4 regions of the Arthrobacter sp. TJ-266 genome follow, and region 2 is predicted to be linked to each of the others. Evidence: riboswitches for the same ligand, from Rfam matches in the RefSeq annotation. Region 2 holds a riboswitch; each other region holds the start of a gene.
The links. Region 2 has a riboswitch for cyclic di-AMP ahead of AC4D12_RS14255 (NlpC/P60 family protein). Riboswitches for the same ligand answer to the same signal wherever they lie in the genome.
Positions count from the first base shown of each region.

Region 1: linked by a shared signal. The riboswitch ahead of AC4D12_RS08945 (LysM peptidoglycan-binding domain-containing protein) and the one ahead of AC4D12_RS14255 (NlpC/P60 family protein) in region 2 are both predicted to bind cyclic di-AMP.
Region 3: linked by a shared signal. The riboswitch ahead of AC4D12_RS01095 (M23 family metallopeptidase) and the one ahead of AC4D12_RS14255 (NlpC/P60 family protein) in region 2 are both predicted to bind cyclic di-AMP.
Region 4: linked by a shared signal. The riboswitch ahead of AC4D12_RS05900 (C40 family peptidase) and the one ahead of AC4D12_RS14255 (NlpC/P60 family protein) in region 2 are both predicted to bind cyclic di-AMP.

Region 1 covers NZ_JBZCNC010000003.1:68,817-73,715, forward strand. The annotation lists gene acs (acetate--CoA ligase) at 1-1,039, shown strand, start outside; gene AC4D12_RS08940 (GrpB family protein) at 1,028-1,480, opposite strand; gene AC4D12_RS08945 (LysM peptidoglycan-binding domain-containing protein) at 1,652-2,551, opposite strand; cyclic di-AMP (ydaO/yuaA leader) riboswitch at 2,557-2,742, opposite strand; gene AC4D12_RS08950 (hypothetical protein) at 2,915-3,145, opposite strand; SAM riboswitch class I at 3,275-3,378, shown strand; gene sfnG (dimethylsulfone monooxygenase SfnG) at 3,383-4,540, shown strand; gene AC4D12_RS08960 (O-acetylhomoserine aminocarboxypropyltransferase/cysteine synthase family protein) at 4,540-4,899, shown strand, end outside.
Region 2 covers NZ_JBZCNC010000004.1:556,896-561,794, forward strand. The annotation lists gene AC4D12_RS14250 (NlpC/P60 family protein) at 1-430, opposite strand, end outside; gene AC4D12_RS14255 (NlpC/P60 family protein) at 454-1,278, opposite strand; cyclic di-AMP (ydaO/yuaA leader) riboswitch at 1,284-1,436, opposite strand; gene AC4D12_RS14260 (iron-dependent transcriptional repressor DtxR) at 1,596-2,294, opposite strand; gene serC (phosphoserine transaminase) at 2,516-3,682, shown strand; gene AC4D12_RS14270 (MFS transporter) at 3,694-4,899, opposite strand, start outside.
Region 3 covers NZ_JBZCNC010000001.1:204,770-209,668, reverse strand. The annotation lists gene AC4D12_RS01100 (MFS transporter) at 1-1,036, shown strand, start outside; gene AC4D12_RS01095 (M23 family metallopeptidase) at 1,033-2,316, opposite strand; cyclic di-AMP (ydaO/yuaA leader) riboswitch at 2,320-2,523, opposite strand; gene AC4D12_RS01090 (siderophore-interacting protein) at 2,687-3,739, opposite strand; gene AC4D12_RS01085 (ABC transporter ATP-binding protein) at 3,736-4,677, opposite strand; gene AC4D12_RS01080 (FecCD family ABC transporter permease) at 4,680-4,899, opposite strand, start outside.
Region 4 covers NZ_JBZCNC010000002.1:237,114-242,012, forward strand. The annotation lists gene AC4D12_RS05880 (YceD family protein) at 1-275, shown strand, start outside; gene rpmF (50S ribosomal protein L32) at 278-481, shown strand; gene rnc (ribonuclease III) at 536-1,345, shown strand; gene mutM (bifunctional DNA-formamidopyrimidine glycosylase/DNA-(apurinic or apyrimidinic site) lyase) at 1,346-2,308, shown strand; cyclic di-AMP (ydaO/yuaA leader) riboswitch at 2,423-2,628, shown strand; gene AC4D12_RS05900 (C40 family peptidase) at 2,631-3,476, shown strand; gene AC4D12_RS05905 (NAD-dependent epimerase/dehydratase family protein) at 3,645-4,616, opposite strand; gene AC4D12_RS05910 (alpha/beta fold hydrolase) at 4,613-4,899, opposite strand, start outside.

The DNA.
Region 1 (4,899 bases), on a different contig from region 2:
GGTCACCGCGCACACCTACGAGCTCTACGGCCCGCTCGCCAACGGCGCCACGCAGGTCATCTTCGAGGGCACGCCGAACACTCCGCACCCGGGCCGCCACCTCGAGATCATCGAGCGCTACGGCGTCACGAGCTACTACACCGCGCCCACGCTGGTCCGCTCGCTCATGGGGTGGTTCCCCGACGGCGTCCCCGACACCTACGACCTCTCGAGCATCCGCGTGCTCGGCACCGTGGGCGAGGCGATCAACCCGGAGGCGTGGCGCTGGTTCCGCCGGAACCTGGGGCGGGACGAAGTCCCCGTCGTCGACACCTGGTGGCAGTCGGAGACCGGCGCCACGGTGCTCTCCCCCAGCCCCTCGGACACCGCGTTCAAGGCGGGTTGCGCGGCACGTCCCCTGCCCGGGGTCGGCACGCGGATCGTGGACGAGCACGGGCAGGCGGTTCGCCCCGGCGTCCAGGGGCTCATCGTCGTGGACCGCCACGGCCCTGCCATGGCACGCACGGTCTGGGGGAACCCGCAGCGCTACCTCGACGCGTACTGGCGGACCTTCGCGGCGCAGGGCTGGTTCCTCGCCGGTGACGGCGCCCGGTACGACGACGACGGCGACACCTGGATCCTCGGGCGCGTGGACGACGTCATCAACATCTCGGGGCACCGCCTCTCCACCATCGAGATCGAGTCCGCGCTCGTGGCCCATCCGCTCGTGGTCGAGGCGGGGGCGTGTCCCGTCGCGGATCCGCTGACCGGGCATGCGGTGGTCGCGTTCGTGGTGCTGGCGGCGGGGGCAGCCCCTGAGGACGACGTCGTGGGGATCCTCCGGGCTCACGTGGCCGCTGTGATCGGGCCGATCGCGCGCCCGGCCGCCGTCGTCGTCGTGCAGGACGTGCCGAAGACGCGTTCAGGCAAGATCATGCGGCGCCTGCTCACGCAGCTCTACGAGGGGTCCGCGCTCGGCGACACCACGTCGCTGCAGAACGAGGGGTGCGTGCCGGGTATCCAGGACGTCCTCGCCGCGAGGCGCTCCTCATCCGGGTGATCGGACCGAGCGCGGACGAGCATCGTGAGGATGGAGGGGGTCCGCGAGGAAGGCATTCTCGTAGATGTCGTACACGGCAGCTGCCCTGAGGTCGTTGTAGGACCCCTCGCCGTCGAGGATCGCCTCGCGCTTGGCGGCTGCGTAGTACTCCCGATCCGCGTCGCTGGACCGGAGCCGGTCGAGGAAGAGCAGATGCCTCCGAGGCTCGACGGCCGACGGACCCCAGACGTGGAGATTCGTGTTCGGCGAGCCCAGGGTCAGGTGGAGGTGGGGGTCCCCCGCGATCTCGACCCGGAAAATCAATCTGAAGCCCAGGCCCTGGAGGGGTGCGAGAAACAGCGTCTCGCGGAACAAGTCGACGACGGTGAGGTCGACGTCGATGACCGGCTTCGCCAGGAGCCGCGGTACGGCGGTCGAACCGACATGGCGGATGCTCATCACCTGGTCCTGCGCGGCATCCCGGACGACTCCCCCAGCGCAGCCTCAGTGCCTCAACCGCGCGGTGGTCGTCGTCGAGCCCTTCATCCGGATCTCTTAACGAAGGAAGCGGCAGGCGCCCCGTCCAAGCACCTGCCGCTTCCCGTTCAAGGATCGAACGGTCCGTTCGGACGCTTAGGCGCCGACCCGCACGAAGGATGCTCCCGGGAGGTCCGAGAGGGGGTGCTGCATGGTGGCGTTGATGCCGTTCATGCCGCTGCTGATGACCTGACCGCCACCGGCGTAGACCGCCACGTGACCGCCGGTGATCACGAGGTCCCCGGGAGCCGGGGCGGACACCCGGGCGCCGAACTGGAAGAACTGAGCCGGGCCGAGGTCGCCCACGGAGATCCCGGCGGCACGCAGTGCCTTCTCGGCCAGCACGGTGCAGTCCTGGACGGCGCCGGCGCGAAGCTGCGCCTGAGCCGATCCGAGGATGGCCGCTGCCGCATTGCCCGAGGGCGCTGCAGCGACCGACGAGGCGTGCACGGGTACCGGGGTGATCGCTGCCGAGGCCAGGTAGACACCCGACCCGGGCGCCGTGGACACGGCCGGTGCAACAGCGGCGGCCTGCTGGTAGGCAGGAGCCGCAGGTGCAGCGGCAACCGGAGCGGACACCGTCTGGGCCGGCGCGGTGACGGCCGATCCGGCGGTGGGGATCGTGATCGACTGACCGGGGAAGATGACCGATGCGAGCGAGAGGCCGTTCGCGGTCAGGACCGAGGTGAGGTCCGCTCCGTAGCGTGCGGAGATGGCACCCAGGGTGTCACCGGCGGCGACGGTGTGCGTGGAGCCGGCGACAGCAGGGGCCGCCACGGTGGAGGCCACCGAGGTGTAGTTCGTCGCGGCGTCGGTGTAGGTGCCGGCGTTGGCCGTTCCCATCGCACCGAACGCGAGGCCGGAGGTGACCGCGATGACGGCGACCGGGCGGCCGACGGTCGTTGCGTGCGCGCCGGCGATGCGGCCGAGTGCCTGCAGTGCGAGGTTGCCCTCGACGTCGGCCCTGTGGCGCGCCGGTGAAGTGATTCGTGACATGGTTCTGTACCTCTCCCATGCCTGCGGGGTGAGCTGTCGGGTTCGGATGGGAGTCACCCGGCCGCGGACACCGCTGGATACGGCGGTGGTGTGCGACTTAACCCCGAGGACGCCTGCAGGGAAACCTGGGCGCCCGGTGGAACTGATGGTTCCCCCGTCCCTGCCTTTCGTGTGTGCGGACGTATTCCGGTCGGCGGCAGGGCTCGGCAATCCGTCCGGAAGCGTCTCACGTGGACGGAGACGCTGGTGTGACCCTAGCCGGACCCTCGTCGGTTTGTCACATTTGCGTAACGGGACGTACCATCTGGCGCCGGCCTTCTTGACAGGCCTCCGCCAGGAGGTGCCCGGGGCCCGCACAAGCCCTCATCGGCGGACGCGACGCCAGCGGCGGACGGCAAGGGCCGTGCCCATCGCACTGACCGCGAGCAGCACACCCTGCTGCACGTAGAAGCCCGCCGACATGCTGCCGCCGGAGACTCGCGCGGTCAGGAGGAGGCTACTGACCAGCGTGAGGCTGAGGAGCGCGCCGACGATCACGAGGGTGCTCCAGAAGCGCCGCTCCTGAACCCGCGCTGCCCTCCGCCATCCGTCCATCCACTTACCCTAGGCGGGGCGCGGCCGTCACTGCCCGGGCTGCCACCGCCCGGCGTACGTCCGCCCCGAAGGCCTTCGTGGGAGGACACATTGTTTGGATCCCTCCGGAGCGGCTGTCAGACTCGGGAGTGACCATCCCGAGCGGCTGAGAGATCTGGCTCACTGACGCCGCAGCAACCCTGGCCTCCGCGTACCGCGGCGACAGTAGGGTGCTACTGCCAGACCGATGGAGGATCCATGAGCGTCGCAGACCTGTCCACTCCCCTGAAATTCGCCTACTGGGTGCCCAACGTGAGCGGTGGCCTGGTGGTCTCGACCATCGAGCAGCGCACCAGCTGGGACTTCGAGTACAACCGCGACCTGGCCCGCATCGCGGAGAACGCCGGATTCGAGTACGCGCTCTCGCAGACCCGGTACGCGGCGTCCTACGGCGCGGACAAACAGCACGAGGCCACGAGCTTCTCCCTCGCCCTCCTCGCGGCGACGGAGAAGCTGAAGGTGATCGCCGCCGTCCACCCCGGCATGTGGCACCCGGGGGTCCTCGCGAAGTTCATCATCACGGCCGACCACATCTCGAACGGTCGCGCCGCCGTGAACATCGTCTCCGGCTGGCTGAAGGACGAGTTCGTCAACTTCGGCCTCGAGTGGCTGGAGCACGACGAGCGCTACGTACGCACCGAGGAGTTCATCCGCGTGCTCCGCGGCCTCTGGACGGAACAGGGCTACAGCCAGGCGGGGAAGTACTACGACATCAACGACTTCACCCTGAGCCCGGCGCCCGTGGACGTGCCCGGCCGCCCGCACCCCGAGATCTTCTTCGGCGGCAACTCGACGGCCGCCCAGGCGACCGCGGGCCGCGTGGCCGACTGGTACTTCTCCAACGGCAAGGACCTCGAGGGGTTCAAGGAGAACATCGCCGGGGTGCAGGCGTCCGCCCTCGAGGCGGGCCGCCGGCCGCGCTTCGGCCTGAACGGCTTCGTGATCGCACGGGACTCCGAGAAGGAGGCGCGCGAGACGCTCCGTGAGATCGTCGCGAAGGCGCACCGCCCGGCCGTCGAGGGGTTCCGCGACGCCGTCCAGGAGGCGGGCGCCTCCACGAAGGACGGCAAGGGCATGTGGGCCGACTCCTCCTTCGAGGACCTCGTGCAGTACAACGACGGCTTCCGGACACAGCTCATCGGCACGCCCGAGCAGATCGCCGAACGCATCGTCGAGTACAAGAAGATCGGCGTGAACCTCTTCCTCACGTGCTACCTCCACTTCCAGGAGGAGGTCGCCGCGTTCGGCAGGGACATCCTCCCGATCGTCCGCGAACTCGAGGCGGACGCCGCCCGCAAGGCCGGCGTCGACGTCGAGCTCCCTCCCACCCTCCAGACCAGCAAGGCAGGCTTCTGATGGCTGACCGTTCCTTCGGCTTCCGCACGCGCGCGCTCCACGCCGGCGGCACCCCCGACGCCACCCACGGCGCCCGGGCCGTCCCGATCTACCAGACGACGTCGTTCGTGTTCAAGGACACCAATGACGCCGCCAACCTCTTCGCGCTGCAGAAGTACGGCAACATCTACTCGCGCATCGGCAACCCGACGGTCGCGGCGTTCGAGGAGCGCATCGCCTCCCTCGAGGGCGGTATCGGCGCGGTGGCGACGGCGTCGGGCATGAGTGCGGAGTTCATCACCTTCGCGGCCCTCTGTCAGGCGGGCGACCACATCGTCGCCGCCTCCCAGCTGTACGGCGGGACGGTGACGCAGCTCGAT
Region 2 (4,899 bases):
CTGCGACCACGGGAGCAGGAGCCACGACAGCCGGAGCGACGACCGGTGCAACCGCTGCGGGCTGGACGACCGGAGCGGGCGCCGGGGCGGCAACCGGAGCCTCGACCACGGGAGCGGGTGCCGGAGGAGGGACGACCACGGGAGCGGCCTGGACCTTGACAGGCGTCCGGTTGAAGGCGACGGTCGTGGTGTTCGCCGCGACGACCGCGGTCCGCTCGACGGTGACGGTCAGCTTGGTGGTAGCGACCTCACGCTGCGGCTGGAGGTCCGCCGCGTTGGCGGCGACGCCGCTGGTGAGGACGAGACCGGAGGCTGCGGCGATGACCGCAGCCTGCCGTCCCATGCCGCCGGCGTTGCTGGTGACGGCCCTCGCGAGGTCCGAGAAACTCTGCGTGTCCCCGCGGTGGCGGGCGATCGTGGCGCGTGTCATGAAGGTCTCCGGGTATGAGGGGTTTAGCGGACGCGGACGAAGCTGGCGCCGGGGAGGTCGGACAGGCTGTGCAGACCGGTGTTCATACCGTTCAGACCGCCGCTGATGACCTGGCCGTTACCGACGTAGATGGCGACGTGGCCGCCGGTGATGACCAGATCGCCGGGAGCGGGCGAACCCACCACATCGCCGTACTGGAAGAACTGACCCGGTGCGAGGTCGCCGACCGACTTGCCGACCGAGCGCAGTGCCTTCTCGACCATGGCCGTGCAGTCCTGCGCCACGCCGATCTGCGCGTAGGCACTGCCGACGAGCCCGTCGGCCACACCGGAGGCGGCGGCGACGGGGGCGGCCGGCGCGGGAGCGGGCTGCGCCACGGCGACGGGAGCCGGGGCGGCGACGATGGCGACGGGTGCCGGAGCCTGCACGGCGACCGGTGCCGGAGCCTGCACGGCGACGGGCGCCGGCGCCTGCACGACCACGGGTGCCGGAGTCGGCGCGGCAACGGGCGCCTCGACGACGACGGGAGCCGGCTCCGGCGCCTTCTCCGGCGCCTTCTCGACGGCGACCGGGACGAGCTCGAACGCGACCTCGGCCGTGGCCGGGACGGTGACCTCGGCGGTGACGACGCGGGAGACGGTGAGGGTGGAGGCCTGGGCCTCACGCTCGGCGGAAGCCGCTCCGTGAGCCGGCAGACCGGCGGTGAGCACGAGACCCGACGCTGCGACGATGACGGCTGCCTGGCGGCCGACTGATCCTGCGTTGGACGAGACGGCGGCGGACAGTGCGGTCAGCGGGCTGACGGTTTGGGGCGCGCGGTGGCGGCCCAGCGTGGTGCTGGTGGACACGTTGGATTACCTCTCCCAACGCCTGCGAGGTGAGCTGTCGGATTCGGATGGGAGTCACCCGGCCGCTGCGAGCAGCGACTTAACCCCAAGGACCTCTCGAAAGAAGTCCACAAATTGGTTCCCCCGCCTCTGCCATGCGAATGGTGCGAACGGACCTCGAGCAATGGCAGAGCTAGGCGATTTGCAGGAGGGTGCCGGATCTAGAGCGAATTTGGCACGGGATGAAGGCTACCCGAGAACCAGCGGTATGTCACGTTCTGGTCACGGTCCTCAGGCTGCTTGCCTTTCCGGCCACCGTGCGGCGCTCCCGGGAAGGGTCAGGCGTCGACCGACACGAAGACGTGCGAGGCCACTTCGGGAGGCAGTTCGAGGGCGCCCTCGACCCCGGGGACGCGGACCGACACGTAGCCGCCCACCGATTCCAGGCTCAGGCTCGCGCCGGGTCGCAGGCCGCCCTCGTCGAGCTGGGTGAGGAGCTCCGGGTCCACCTGGATGGGCTCGGCGAGCCGGACGAGGGTCACGGCGCTCTCGGGTGAGTACGTGCCCATGGCGGCCAGGAGCGTCACGACGCCGTCGGTGAACTGCTCGGTCTGGACGCCACCGAGCGCCTCGAGGCCGGGGATGGGATTACCGTACGGGGACTGCGAGGGCTTGCCCAGCAGTTCGTAGAGCCTGCGCTCCACGCGCTCGCTCATGACGTGCTCCCACCGGCAGGCCTCGTCGTGCACGTACGCCCAGTCGAGGCCGATCACGTCGCTGAGCAGGCGCTCGGCCAGACGGTGCTTGCGCATGACCTCCGTGGCCCGGCGGCGTCCCACCTCCGTGAGTTCGAGATGCCGGTCCCCCGAGACCACCACGAGCCCGTCGCGCTCCATGCGTCCGATCGTTTGCGAGACGGTGGGCCCGGAGTGCCGCAGCCTCTCGGCGATCCGTGCCCGGAGCGCCACGATGTTCTCCTCCTCGAGCTCGAGGATGGTCCGCAGGTACATCTCGGTGGTGTCGATGAGGTCCGTCATGCGGTTCAGCTCCTTGGTGCGGTGCGGGTTCGCGGCTGGAGGGCCGCGCGCGGCCGGCGGTCAGGTCCGCCTCAGCCTGCGCCTCGCCACGCTTCCCAAGGTTAACCCATGGCGACGGGCAGGGCCGGTGCGCGCGCGCCTGCGGCGCCGTCCCGCGCGGGTACCGCGCCGCCGTCGCGGGCCCGTCACGGACAGGGGCCGCGTGCCCGGGCTGGGGCAGAATGAGGGGCACACGCCGCCGCCGACCACCTGGAGCATCCTTGACCGACCTGCCGCGCATCCCCGACCACCTCCTGCCCGCCGACGGCCGCTTCGGCGCGGGCCCGTCCAAGGTGCGCGGCGCGCAGCTGGACGCCCTCGTGCGCGCGGGCAGCACGCTCCTCGGCACCTCGCACCGCCAGGCGCCCGTCAGGAACCTCGTGGGTGACGTCCGCGAGGGCCTCATGACCTTCTTCGGCGCCCCCGAGGGCTACGAAGTGATCCTCGGCGTCGGCGGATCCACAGCCTTCTGGGACGCGGCGGCGTTCGGTCTCGTGGAGGCGAAGGCGCAGCACCTCTCCTTCGGTGAGTTCGGATCGAAGTTCGCGTCGGCCACGGACAAGGCCCCGTTCCTCGAGCCCTCGAGCATCATCACGTCCCCTCCGGGCGCTCGTCCGGATGCCGTCGCGGAGGCGGGCGTGGACACCTACGCCTGGCCGCAGAACGAGACCTCGACCGGCGTCGCGGCGCCCGTACGGCGCGTGGACGGGACGGACGACGGCGCCCTGACGGTCATCGACGCCACCTCCGCGGCCGGCGGGCTGCACGTGGACGTCGCCGAGACGGACGTCTACTACTTCGCCCCGCAGAAGAACTTCGCCTCCGACGGTGGGCTGTGGCTGGGGCTCTTCTCCCCCGCGGCGCTCGACCGCGTGGCGCGTATCAGGGCGGGCGGGCGGTGGATCCCCGATTTCCTCGACCTGCAGACGGCGGTGGAGAACTCCCGCCTGAACCAGACCTACAACACGCCCTCGCTCTCCACCCTCGTGACCCTCGACGCCCAGGTGCAGTGGCTGAACGCCGAGGGCGGACTGCCGTTCGCCACGGCGCGCACCGCGGACTCTGCAGGGCGCCTGTACGCCTGGGCCGAGGCCTCATCGGTCGCGTCCCCCTACGTCACGCGGCCGGAGGACCGTTCGAACGTGATCGTCACGGTGGACTTCGAGGAGACCGTGGACGCCGCACGTGTGGCCGCGATCCTCCGCGCCAACGGAGTGGTGGACGTCGAGCCGTACCGCAAGCTCGGCCGCAACCAGCTGCGCATCGCCACCTTCGTGTCGATCGAGCCGGACGACGTCTCGGCGCTGATCGCGTGCATCGACCACACGGTGGAGCACCTGCTCGGGTAGGCCGTGGCCGCCTACTCGGCGGCTCTCTCCTCGACGCCCGCCTCGTGCTCGATCCGGAGGCGGCGCGGGGCGGTGCGGTCGTACCGGAGCCGCACCTCGTGGTACCGCCAGGCCCAGAAGATCCCGATCGCCGCAGCCAGGAGACCGGACGCCGCGGCGACCCCGAGGCTCCACCGGGGACCGAAGGCGTCGGACACCCACCCCACCACGGGCGCCCCGAGGGGCGTCCCGCCGAGGAAGATCGCGAAGTAGAGCGCCATCACGCGCCCGCGCATCGCGGGCTCGGTGGTGGTCTGCACGTAGGCGTTGGCGCTCGTCATCAGGGTCAGGGCGAAGAGGCCGACCGGCATGAGCGCGAGCCCGAACAGCCAGAGGTTCGGTGCCACGGCGGCCAGCACGCAGGCCAGGCCGAAGGCCGCCGACGCCCCGAAGATGAAGCGGAGGCGCGGCCGCTCCCGCCGCGCGGACAGCAGGGCGCCGGCCACCGAGCCGACCGCCATGACCGAGGAGAGCACGCCGAAGACGCCTGCGTCCTGGCCGAACTCGGTCCGGGCCATCGCCGCGATGAATACCGCGAAGTTCAGCCCGAATGTCCCCACGATGAAGATGGCCAGCATCACCACCATGAGGTCCGGACGTCCGCGCACGTAGCGGAAGCCTGCGCGGATGCGGCCCTTGCCCGCCGGTTGCCGCGGTTGCCGGTTGAGCTCGGACCTGCGCATCACCAGGAGGACGTAGACCATGGCGCCGAACGTGAGCGCATTGATCATGAAGACCCAGCCCGGGCCGACGCCCGCGGTGAGCAGCCCCGCCGCGGCCGGTCCCACCAGGCGCGCGCCGTTGAAGGACGCACTGTTGAGGGCCACCGCGTTCGGTAGGTGATCGTCGCGCACCAGGTCGGAGACAAAGGCCTGACGCGCCGGTGCGTCGAACGCCGAGACGATCCCGAGTGCGAGGGCGAAGGCGTACACGTGCCACAGGAGGGCCACGTCCATGATCACCATCACGCCGAGGCCCACGCCGAGCAGGGCCATCGCGACCTGCGTCGCGATGAGGAGAGCGCGGCGGTCCACCGTGTCGGCGATGAGTCCGGCCCATGGGGCGATCACGAGCTGCGGCCCGAGCTGTAGGGCCATGACGATGCCGAGGGCCGAGGCGTTCTGCTCCGTGAGGATGTCGTAGACGAGCCAGTCCTGGGCCGTCCGCTGCATCCAGGT
Region 3 (4,899 bases), on a different contig from region 2:
ATCCGTCGCGGATCACCATGACCGCCGTCGTCTCGTCATGCTCGCCAACGGGGTGCGGGCCCTGATCGTCACGGGCCTCGTGGCGGTGCTCGTGACCGGCCAGGTGAGTATCTGGGTGGTGCTGGTCTCGGCGTTCCTCTACGGCACCGCGGAGGTGTTCGCGGACACGGCAGGCAGCACGCTGCTTCCCATGACGGTCCCGTCGGCAGACCTCGGGCTCGGCAATGCCCGCATGCAGGCCGGGTATCTGGTGGCCAACCAGCTCGTCGGGCCACCGCTCGGCGCCTTCCTCTTCGCGATCGGCTCGTTCTGGCCGTTCACGGTGCAGGTCCTCTGCGTGAGCCTCGCGGTCGTCCTCGTGGCCCGGATGGCGCGGACACCCCGTCCGCAGCAGGAACCTTCGGCCCTCGTCGAGGGCGCCCGCCCCCGTCCCATCCGCGAGGGCCTCGCCTGGCTCCGCGGCAACGCGCCCGTGCGGACCCTGATCCTCATCATCCTGATCTTCAATGTCACGTGGGCTGCTCCGTGGAGCGTCCTCGTGCTCTATGCCACCGACTACCTGGGCCTCACCGCCGTCGGCTACGGACTGCTCGCCACCTCGGCCGCCCTCGGCGGGCTCGTGGGCGTCAGCTCCTTCGCCTGGCTCGAGCGCCGGGTGCGCCTGGCCACGCTCATGCGCGTGTGCCTCAGCCTCGAGGTGGTGATGCACCTGGCCTTCGCGCTCACGACGTCGGCCGCCGTCGCGTACGTGATCATGTTCGGCTTCGGCGTCTACGCCTTCATCTGGGGCACCATCTCGACGACGGTGCGGCAGCGTCTTGTCCCGATGCCGCTCCAGGGGCGGATCGGTTCGGTGAACCTGGTCGGCGTGTTCGGCGGGCTCGTGATCGGGCAGCTGTTCGGCGGGCTCATCGCCCAGGTGTGGGGGCTCACCGGGCCGTGGTGGTTCGCCTTCGCCGGCTCGGCGATCACGCTGGCTCTGATGTGGCGCGCCATCTCCAACATCTCGGCCGCCGCTCCCGCGCTCGAGGGCTAGAGCCAGGGCTGCGGGTCCACCTTCTCGTCGCCGACCATGACCTCGAAGTGCAGGTGGCACCCGGTGGAGTTGCCCGTGCTGCCGACCGCACCGAGCGCACCACCGCGGCTCACGGCCGCTCCCTGCGCGACGTCGATGACGCTGAGGTGGTTGTAAGTGGTCTGCATGCCGTCACCGTGGTCCACGACGATCCGCTGCCCGCCGCCGTAGGCGTGCCATCCCGCCTCGACCACCGTGCCGTCGTCGGCCGCGGTGACGGGGGTGCCGCACGCGCTGGCGTAGTCGAGTCCGGTGTGGAGTTCCGTGCCGTAACCGCCCATGGGATTGACCCGGTGCCCGAAGGTGGAGGCGACGGTCCCCTCGGCGACGGGCACGGCGAAGGCCTCCCGCTCCTGGACCACGGGCGAGACCGACGCCGAGAGGGCACGCGCACTCGCGATGCTCGGGGCGATGCCGTCGGTCGCCGGGCCCGCACTCTCCAGGCGGAAGACCACCTCCGCGCCGGAGGGCGCGGTCACTGCCGGGGCGGCCGCGCCGGCGGTGACGACGGCGGCCGGCAGCGCGGCCGTCGGTGCTGCCGCGGTGGTCGACGGCGCGACCGTACCCATGAGCAGCCCGGCCGAGGCGAGCACCATGCCGGCCGTCGCGGACTGGTCGCGGAGACGGGCCAGACCGGAGCGGTTCCGAGTCCCGTTCCGGCGTGCCCGCGCGCCGTGCGGACGGCTGTGGGAGCGGCGCTCCCGGCGGCTCGGCGTCGGTACGTCCGGCACCTCCGCGCCGGCAGGGGACATCGTGAACAGGGCGTGGGACTGCTCGGCGTGAACGGCCTCGAGCGGAACAGCTGGGGCAGGGTGGGTGGTCGCGGCGTCGGCTCGGCCTCGCAGTTCCCGACGCGTGGGGAACTGCTGTGCGGGAACCTCCAGCGCGGGAGCGCCTGCGGCGGCAGTGTCCGCCTCGGGGGTGCCGACGACGGCGGCGCGGCGACCTGACGCCGGACGGATGGCACGGGCGGCGGGTGCGGCGAGCGGGAGAGGCGCGACGGGCGCCACCGGGGCCACCGGGGTTGCGGACGCATCCGCTGGCGCGACGCCGATCGGGTGGAGCGCATCGTCGATCGAGCGTCGCTCCGGGACCTCTCCACGCGCCTCACCGATCGCAGTGGCCCTCAGGGAGCGGCGGCTGGGCAGCGTGTGGCAGTCGGACCCGAGCAGGACGGGGTGCTGCTGGTGCACGCGAGCGACGGGCGCACGACGGCGCCCGGACGTAACCGTCTGGGTCAACTGCTTACCTCTCTGGGGACGCCGGCGGAGTCAGCTGTCGGGTTCGAGCAAGAGTCGACTCGGCCCCCTGCCAGGCTCCGGTGCGGACCTGCCGGATACGGCAGCGCACCACGAGCACTGTGGGAGGGCTTCACCCCGAGGCGGCCTGCGCCGCCGTGATCGTGGGTCCTCCGCCCCTGTCACGGGTTGGTCAGGCGGTCCGCTGACAGGGTTGGGCGTACGGACCTGGATCACGTCTTCGGGCTTTGCTGCTCACACTGTAGGGGAGGAAACCCGTAGTTACAATTCCGTTATACACGCTGTGGACAATCAGTGGGATACTCCAGAATCCTGCGGAAAGCCGTTGGAAAAATTGAGGTGCGCACCACCCTCAGGTCAGTTCCGCGCGGCCCTTCCGCCAATACCCCATGAAGGCCACCTGCTTGCGGTCCACGCCGACATCGCGCACCAGGTAGCGGCGGAGACCGCGCACCACAGCCGCTTCTCCCGCGATCCACGCGTAGAACGGCTGGGTGCCCGGCGGGCGGTCGGGGTTGATGGTCGACTGGACGATCGCCGTCTCGAGCAGCTGCGGGGTCTCCCACAGGATGGTGCGGTCCACGTCCACGTCCTCCGGCTCGCTGCCGCCCCGTGCGTCCCCGGATCCGGCGAGGGAGACCCAGCCCGGCACCCGGACGGCGTCGCGTACGGCGGCCTCGAGCGGTTCACCGTGCGGCTTGCCGTCGCGCGGGAGCCAGGTGACGGTCACGGACGACGGCGTGTGCAGCTCCTGCACGTCCGCAGCGGTGGGCACCTCCAGGAACGCGTGCCCGCCGACGTCCGCGGGCAGCGACTCGAGGATCGCACCGATCGCGGGCACCGCGGTCTCGTCGCCGGCGAGGAGCACGTGCTGGGCGAGGCCGGGGCTCCACTCGATGCCCCCGTAGGCGCCGGCCGTCAGGCACTGCGCTGCTGCGGCGTTGGGCCCGATCACGCACACGCGGTCACCAGGGCGGCTCGCCGCGGCCCACTCGGCAGCGGGGCCGCCGCGGCCCTCGGCGTCGAGGTGCATCACGAAGTCGACGTCGATCTCCGGGACCGCGCCGTCGCAGCGCGAGGCCCGCACCGTGTAGGTGCGCATGGATCCGCGCTCCTCGGCCTCCATGGCGAGCCAGGACTGGTACCAGCTCGCGCTGTCACCGCTCGCCATCAGGCCCGCGATGTCCGGGCACGGGCGTCCGGCCGAGGGGATGATGATCTTGATCCGGAGGTCGAGGCTGTCCCCGGCCACTCCGAAACCCTTCAGGCACGCCCCGCCGAAGGTGATCCGGCGGAAGTTCGGGCTGAGGTCGCGCACGCGGGTGACGGCGACGTCGAACGCCAGCACCATCGGTTCGGTGTCCGCGGCAGTACGCCGTGCGGTTCGCTCGGTCACGTCGGTCATGATGCTGCCTCCACAGGGGTGGGAACGGAGTCGTGCGGGTTGGGTCGGTAGCCGGCCTGCGGTGGCGCAGGTGCTCCGTGGCTCTCGTGTTTCTCGTTGCTCTCGTGGTCCCGGGCACCGTGGTGGCGCCCGACCGGGACCACCATGGGTGTCGCGGACACGGGGTCCTGGATGATGCGGCAGTCGAGGGTGAAGACCCCGGACACGATCTCCTCGGTGACCACGGCGGCCGGCGGACCCTCCGCGACGATCCTGCCGTCGCGCATGGCGATGAGGTGGTCCGCGTACCGCGCGGCGAGGTTGAGATCGTGCAGCACCATGACCACGGTGGTGCCGGCGCGGCGGTTGAGATCGGTGATGAGGTCGAGCACCTCGATCTGATGGGTGACGTCCAGGAAGGTGGTCGGCTCGTCCAGCAGCAGGATGCCGGTCTGCTGGGCGAGGGCCATGGCGATCCAGACCCGCTGGCGCTGCCCTCCGCTGAGCTCGTCCACGCTGCGGTCGGCGAGCTCCAGGGTGTCGGTGGCCTCCAGTGCGTCGGCCACGGCGGCGTCGTCCTTCGGCGTCCACTGCCGGAACCAGCCCTGGTGCGGGTACCTGCCGCGCCCCACGAGATCGGCCACGCTGATGCCGTCCGGCGCCACGGGCGTCTGCGGCAGGAGGCCGAGCACCCGCGCCACGGACTTCGTGGACTGCTGGTGGATGTCCGTGCCGTTGAGGATCACCGTGCCCTGCGCGGGCTTCAGGAGCCGTGCGAGTCCGCGCAGGAGGGTGGACTTCCCGCAGGCGTTCGCCCCGACGATCACCGTCATCTTCCCCGCGGGCAGGGTCACGGTGAGTCCGTCGACAACGGCCCGTTCGTCGTACGCGAGGGTGATCGCCTCGGCGGCGAGGGTGTCAGCCGTCGCGCCGTCCGCACGCTGCTCGGTGGTGGTCACGGTCAGCCTCCCTGTCCGGAGCGGTTGGCGGTGGCGAGCAGCCACAGCAGGAACGGGGCGCCGAGGGCGCCGGTGACGATCCCGACGGGAAGGGCCGTGCCCGGAACGAGGTTGGCGGCCACGAAATCGGCCGCGAGGACGATCACGCACCCCACGAGCGCTGCCATGGTGAGGGACGGCCGGTTGCCGAGCAGACGCCGGGCGATGGGACCCGACAGGAAG
Region 4 (4,899 bases), on a different contig from region 2:
AGGAGGACGAAGAAGTGCACAGGGTGGAGAACGAGACGATCGACCTGGAGCCCGTTCTGCGGGATGCAGTGGTCACCTCGCTGCCCTTCCAGCCGGTGTGCCGGGAGGATTGCCTGGGATTGTGCTCCGAATGCGGAGCACGCCTGAACGACGATCCCGATCACCACCACGAAGTTCTGGACCCCCGCTGGTCAGCCCTTGCCGGGTTGACGGGCACCGCCGCCGAGCATGACGCGGCACCCAAGTCAGAGTCAGACGAGAGAGAAAAGAGTTAGCCGTGGCTGTCCCGAAGCGGAAAATGTCCCGCGCGAATACCCGCGCACGCCGGTCCCAGTGGAAGGCAACCGCCCCCAAGCTGGTCAAGACCCTCGAGAACGGTCGCGTCACCTACAGCCTCGCCCACCAGGCCAAGGTCGTCACCGACTCGGCCGGCACGCCGCTGTTCCTCGAGTACAAGGGCCGGAAGGTCGCCGACGTCTGATGTCGGATCCGGTCCCTGCCTGGCGAAGGTCCGGCGGGGTCGGCTGAAGCTTTCATGAAGAACACCGCAGAACTCACGAAGCGTCTCGGGGTCGACATCGACTCCGAGACGCTTCGTCTTGCCCTGACACACAGGTCCTACGCCTACGAGCGCGGCGGCATCCCCACGAACGAACGCCTCGAGTTCCTCGGCGACTCCGTGCTCGGGCTGTCGGTCACCGATGCCCTCTACCGGGACAACCCCGACCTGTCCGAGGGTGAGCTCGCCAAGCGCCGCTCGGCGGTCGTGAGCACGAAGGCCCTCGCCGGAGTGGCCCGCAGCCTGGACCTCGGCAGCCACGTGCTGCTCGGGCAGGGCGAGAAACTGACGAACGGCCGTGACAAGGCCTCCATCCTCGCGGACACCATGGAGGCCGTGATCGGCGCCGCGTACCTCACGCACGGCATCGAGACGGCCCGCGCCATGGTCATGCGGCTGATCGCCCCCCTCCTCGCCGACTCCGCCGTCCTGGGTGGCGGCACCGATTGGAAGACACGCATCCAGGAGGCGGCTGCAAGCCGACGCCTGGGGCTCATCGACTACCGGGTCGCAGGCGTGGGCCCCGATCACGCGCGCACCTTCACCGCGCGTCTGGTGATCGGTGGCGTCGAGTACGGCTCCGGTACAGGGCCGTCCAAGAAGGAGGCGGAACAGGCCGCCGCCGCGGAGACCTGGGTGCTGCTGTCGGGCGGCGCGACCGACCCCGACGCGCCGCAGCCCGTCCTGCCGTCGGGCGCCCCGGAAGCCTCGCACCCCTCGGATTCCCACGCACCCCCGTCACTGCCCGGGGCCGTGATGTCCCGCACGCACGACAACGGTTCCTGAGTGCCTGAACTCCCGGAGGTCGAGGTCGTCCGGCGCGGGCTCGCGCGATGGGTGACGGGCCGGACGATCCAGGACGTGGAGGTCGTGGACCCCCGCTCCCTGCGCAGGCACCTCCTGGGCGCCGAGGACTTCCGACAGAACCTCGAGGGTGTCACGGTGCGGGACGTGGTGCGCCGCGGCAAGTTCCTGTGGATGCCCCTCGAGGAGGCGGCCGGCAGCGAGCAGGCGCCGACCGTCGCGCTCATGGCCCATCTCGGCATGAGCGGCCAGCTGCTCATCGAGGAGCCCGGGGCGGCACGGGAGAAGCACCTCAAGGTCCGGCTCGGACTGTCCCCGGCGACCGGACCGGACGGCGAGCGTCTGCCCACGGACCTCCGGTTCGTCGACCAGCGGATCTTCGGCGGCATGTTCCTCGCCGATCTCGACCCCACGGGCGACGGCGGTGCAGGCGGCCTCGGCGCCGAGCAGCTGACGCTGATCCCGAGGCAGGCCGCGCACATCGCCCGCGATCCGCTGGACCCGATCTTCTCCACCGCGACCTTCCACCAGCGGCTGCGTGCCCGCAGGACGGGGCTGAAGCGTGCGCTCCTCGATCAGGGCCTCATCTCCGGCATCGGGAACATCTACGCGGACGAGGCCCTCTGGGCGGCCCGGCTGCACTACGCCCGGCCGACCGACACCATGCGCCGCCCCGACACCGATCGGGTCGTCGACGCCGTGCGTGGGGTCATGGAGCGTGCGCTGGAAGCCGGCGGCACGAGTTTCGACTCGCTCTACGTCAACGTTAACGGTACCTCCGGCTACTTCGCCCGCGAACTGGAGGCCTACGGGCGCGAGGGTGAGCCCTGCCGCCGGTGTGCCGCGGCAGGCCGTGTCACCCTGATGCGACGAGAGTCCTTCATGAACCGTTCGTCCTTCTTCTGCCCCGTCTGCCAGCCGCGTCCGCGGTCGGCGAGATTATAGTCATCAGCGCCGCCGAGGCCAGACTGCGAGGCAGGCGTGATCCGAACGTGACAGGAACGTGATCGCCGCGTACCGTTGTTCCAGCGTCCGCCCACCTCGGGGGGTCGCCCTTCCTCTCTTTGCCTAACCCTGTCGATGAGGACGGACCGTTCGAACAACACATTCGACAGGGGCGGGGGAACCGAAAGCGGGCTTTCTCACAAGTCCTAGGGGTAAAGGCACGCATTGACCGGCACTGGGGCGGCGGTCGATGACATGACGTGTCCGGATGTCCCATCCGAACCCGACAGCTAACTTCGTAGGCATCGGGAAAGGCAACAACATGTCACAGAACCGTCATATCGCGCGCCACCGGGCCGTTCCGTCGCGCACCAACCCTCTCGTCACCGCCTCACGCGCCGTCGGCGCAAGCGCCTCGGCCGCAGGTAAGCCCGCCGTCGTCGTCGTCGCCGCCTCCGGCATCCTCTTGGGAGCAGCGCTCCCGGCCAGTGCCGCGGGCGAGGTGACCGTCGGCACCGCCGCCGCCACCACCGCACCGGTCACCACCGTCGCGGCTCCCGCGGCAGGGACCTACACGGTCCGGTCCGGCGACACGCTCGGCGGCATCGCAGCGGCCCACGGCGTCAGCCTGGACACGCTCTTCGCGGCCAACGGTCTCGGACACGGCTCCGTGATCTACCCGGGGCAGACGATCGCCCTGGGCGGCGCACCGGTTGCGCAGCAGTCGGCGGTCGCGGCTCCCGCAGCCGCTCCTGCTGTCTTCTCGGCGTCCACGTCGACGCAGGGCGCGGGCAACACGACCGGCCTCACCACGCAGTCCGCATCCTCCATCACTCCGATGTCCGGCATCGTCGGAACGGCGATGAGCGGCGAGGGTTCCGGTTACGTCTACGGGGGCACGTCCTTCGGCGCCTGGGACTGCTCCGGCTTCGTGCAGTGGGTGTACGCCCAGCACGGCGTACAGCTGCCCCGTGTGACCTACGCGCAGTTCGACGCGCTGCAGCCGACGACCACCCCGCAGCCGGGAGACCTCGTCAGCCAGAACGGCGGCAGCCACGTGGGAATCTACCTGGGCAACGGGCAGATGATCAGCGCGCTGAACCCCTCGCAGGGAACGCAGGTCCACCCCGTCACGGCGATGGCCGTGGATGGGTACTACACGCGCTAGGCCATTGGCCTGCAGCGCCGGGTACAGCGAAACGAAGGACGGGATGCAGAGCATCCCGTCCTTCGTCATTCCCAGCCGCTACGCGTCATGGCTGTTCTGCAGCGCGGCCGTAGTGCCGGATGATCCGCCGTCCGATGACCGGGGAGCAGACCCGAATGGCCGCGGTCCTCAGACGCCGCCGTAGTGGGCAGCGAGCCTCCGGAAGCCCTCGTCGATACTGACGGACGGGCTCCAGTCGAGCACCTGCCGCGTCCGCCGCTGGTCGAACCAGTGGGCGGTGGAGAGCTGTTCGGCAAGGAACCGGGTCATCGGTGGCTCGTCCTCGCGTCCCAGGCGCATCCACGCGCGTTCGATCACGGCGCCGGCCCCGCGGGCCACACTGCCGGGGATCGACCAGCGTGGAGGTTCCACGCCCCCCGCCCTGCAGATACCTGTGAGGAGTTCGGCGATGGGTCGGGGTTCGCCGTTGGTGACCACGACGGCCCGACCGGCGGCGGCGTCCATCCTGGCGAGGCACGCGACGATCGCCGACGCCGCGTTGTCCACATACGTGGTGTCGATCAGGGATGTGCCGTGGCCGAGCAGCGGGAGCCGCCCACGCCGGGCGCGTTCGATCACCCGCTCCACGAGCTGGGTGTCGCCGGGGCCCCAGACGACGTGCGGCCGGACCGCCGCCACGCGGAGGTCGGTCCCGGACCGACTGAGCGCCAGGACTTCGGCTGCGGCCTTCGTCCGTGCGTAGGTGCCCCGCGCCCGCTCGGGATCGGCGGGTCCGGCGGGTGCGCCCACCAGTGAGGCCCCGAGGTGCGCAACGGAGGGGGAGGAGACGTGGACGACGTCGGCGACACCATGCCGGACCGCGGCGTCGAGGACGTACCGCGTGCCATCGACGTTGATGCGCCGGAAGTCCTCGAGTGCACCCGTGAAGGAGACCTTGGCCGCGAGGTGGATGATCGCGCTGCATCCGCGTGCGGCGTCCTCCACCGCGCCGGCGTCGTCGACGGAACCCAGGACGTCCGTGGCCCCGACCACGTTCGAGGGCCTGCGCTGGAAGCACCGGACGTCCTCGCCGGCCGAGACGAGATGCTCGGCGACGGATCGGCCGAGCATCCCGCTCGCACCCGTGACGAGGACGGTCACGGCGTGCCGGCCCGCCGGCCCGCGAGGAACGTGGCGCTCCAGGCGGCCACCCGGGTGCGGTCGATCTTCGCGTTGTGCCGGACATCCACGGGAAGCGCGGGCACCGTGAGCACGGCGGCCAGCTCGATTCCGCGGGTACGCGCTGCAGCACGGGCAGCCTCGGCCAGGCTCGGTTCAGCCAGTGCGGGGCGCTTCGGGGTGGCGTCCGGCTCGACGACGGCGACGACCGCCTGGGTGCCGACCGGACCCACACCGACGACGGCCGCGAGCCGCACGCCGTCGA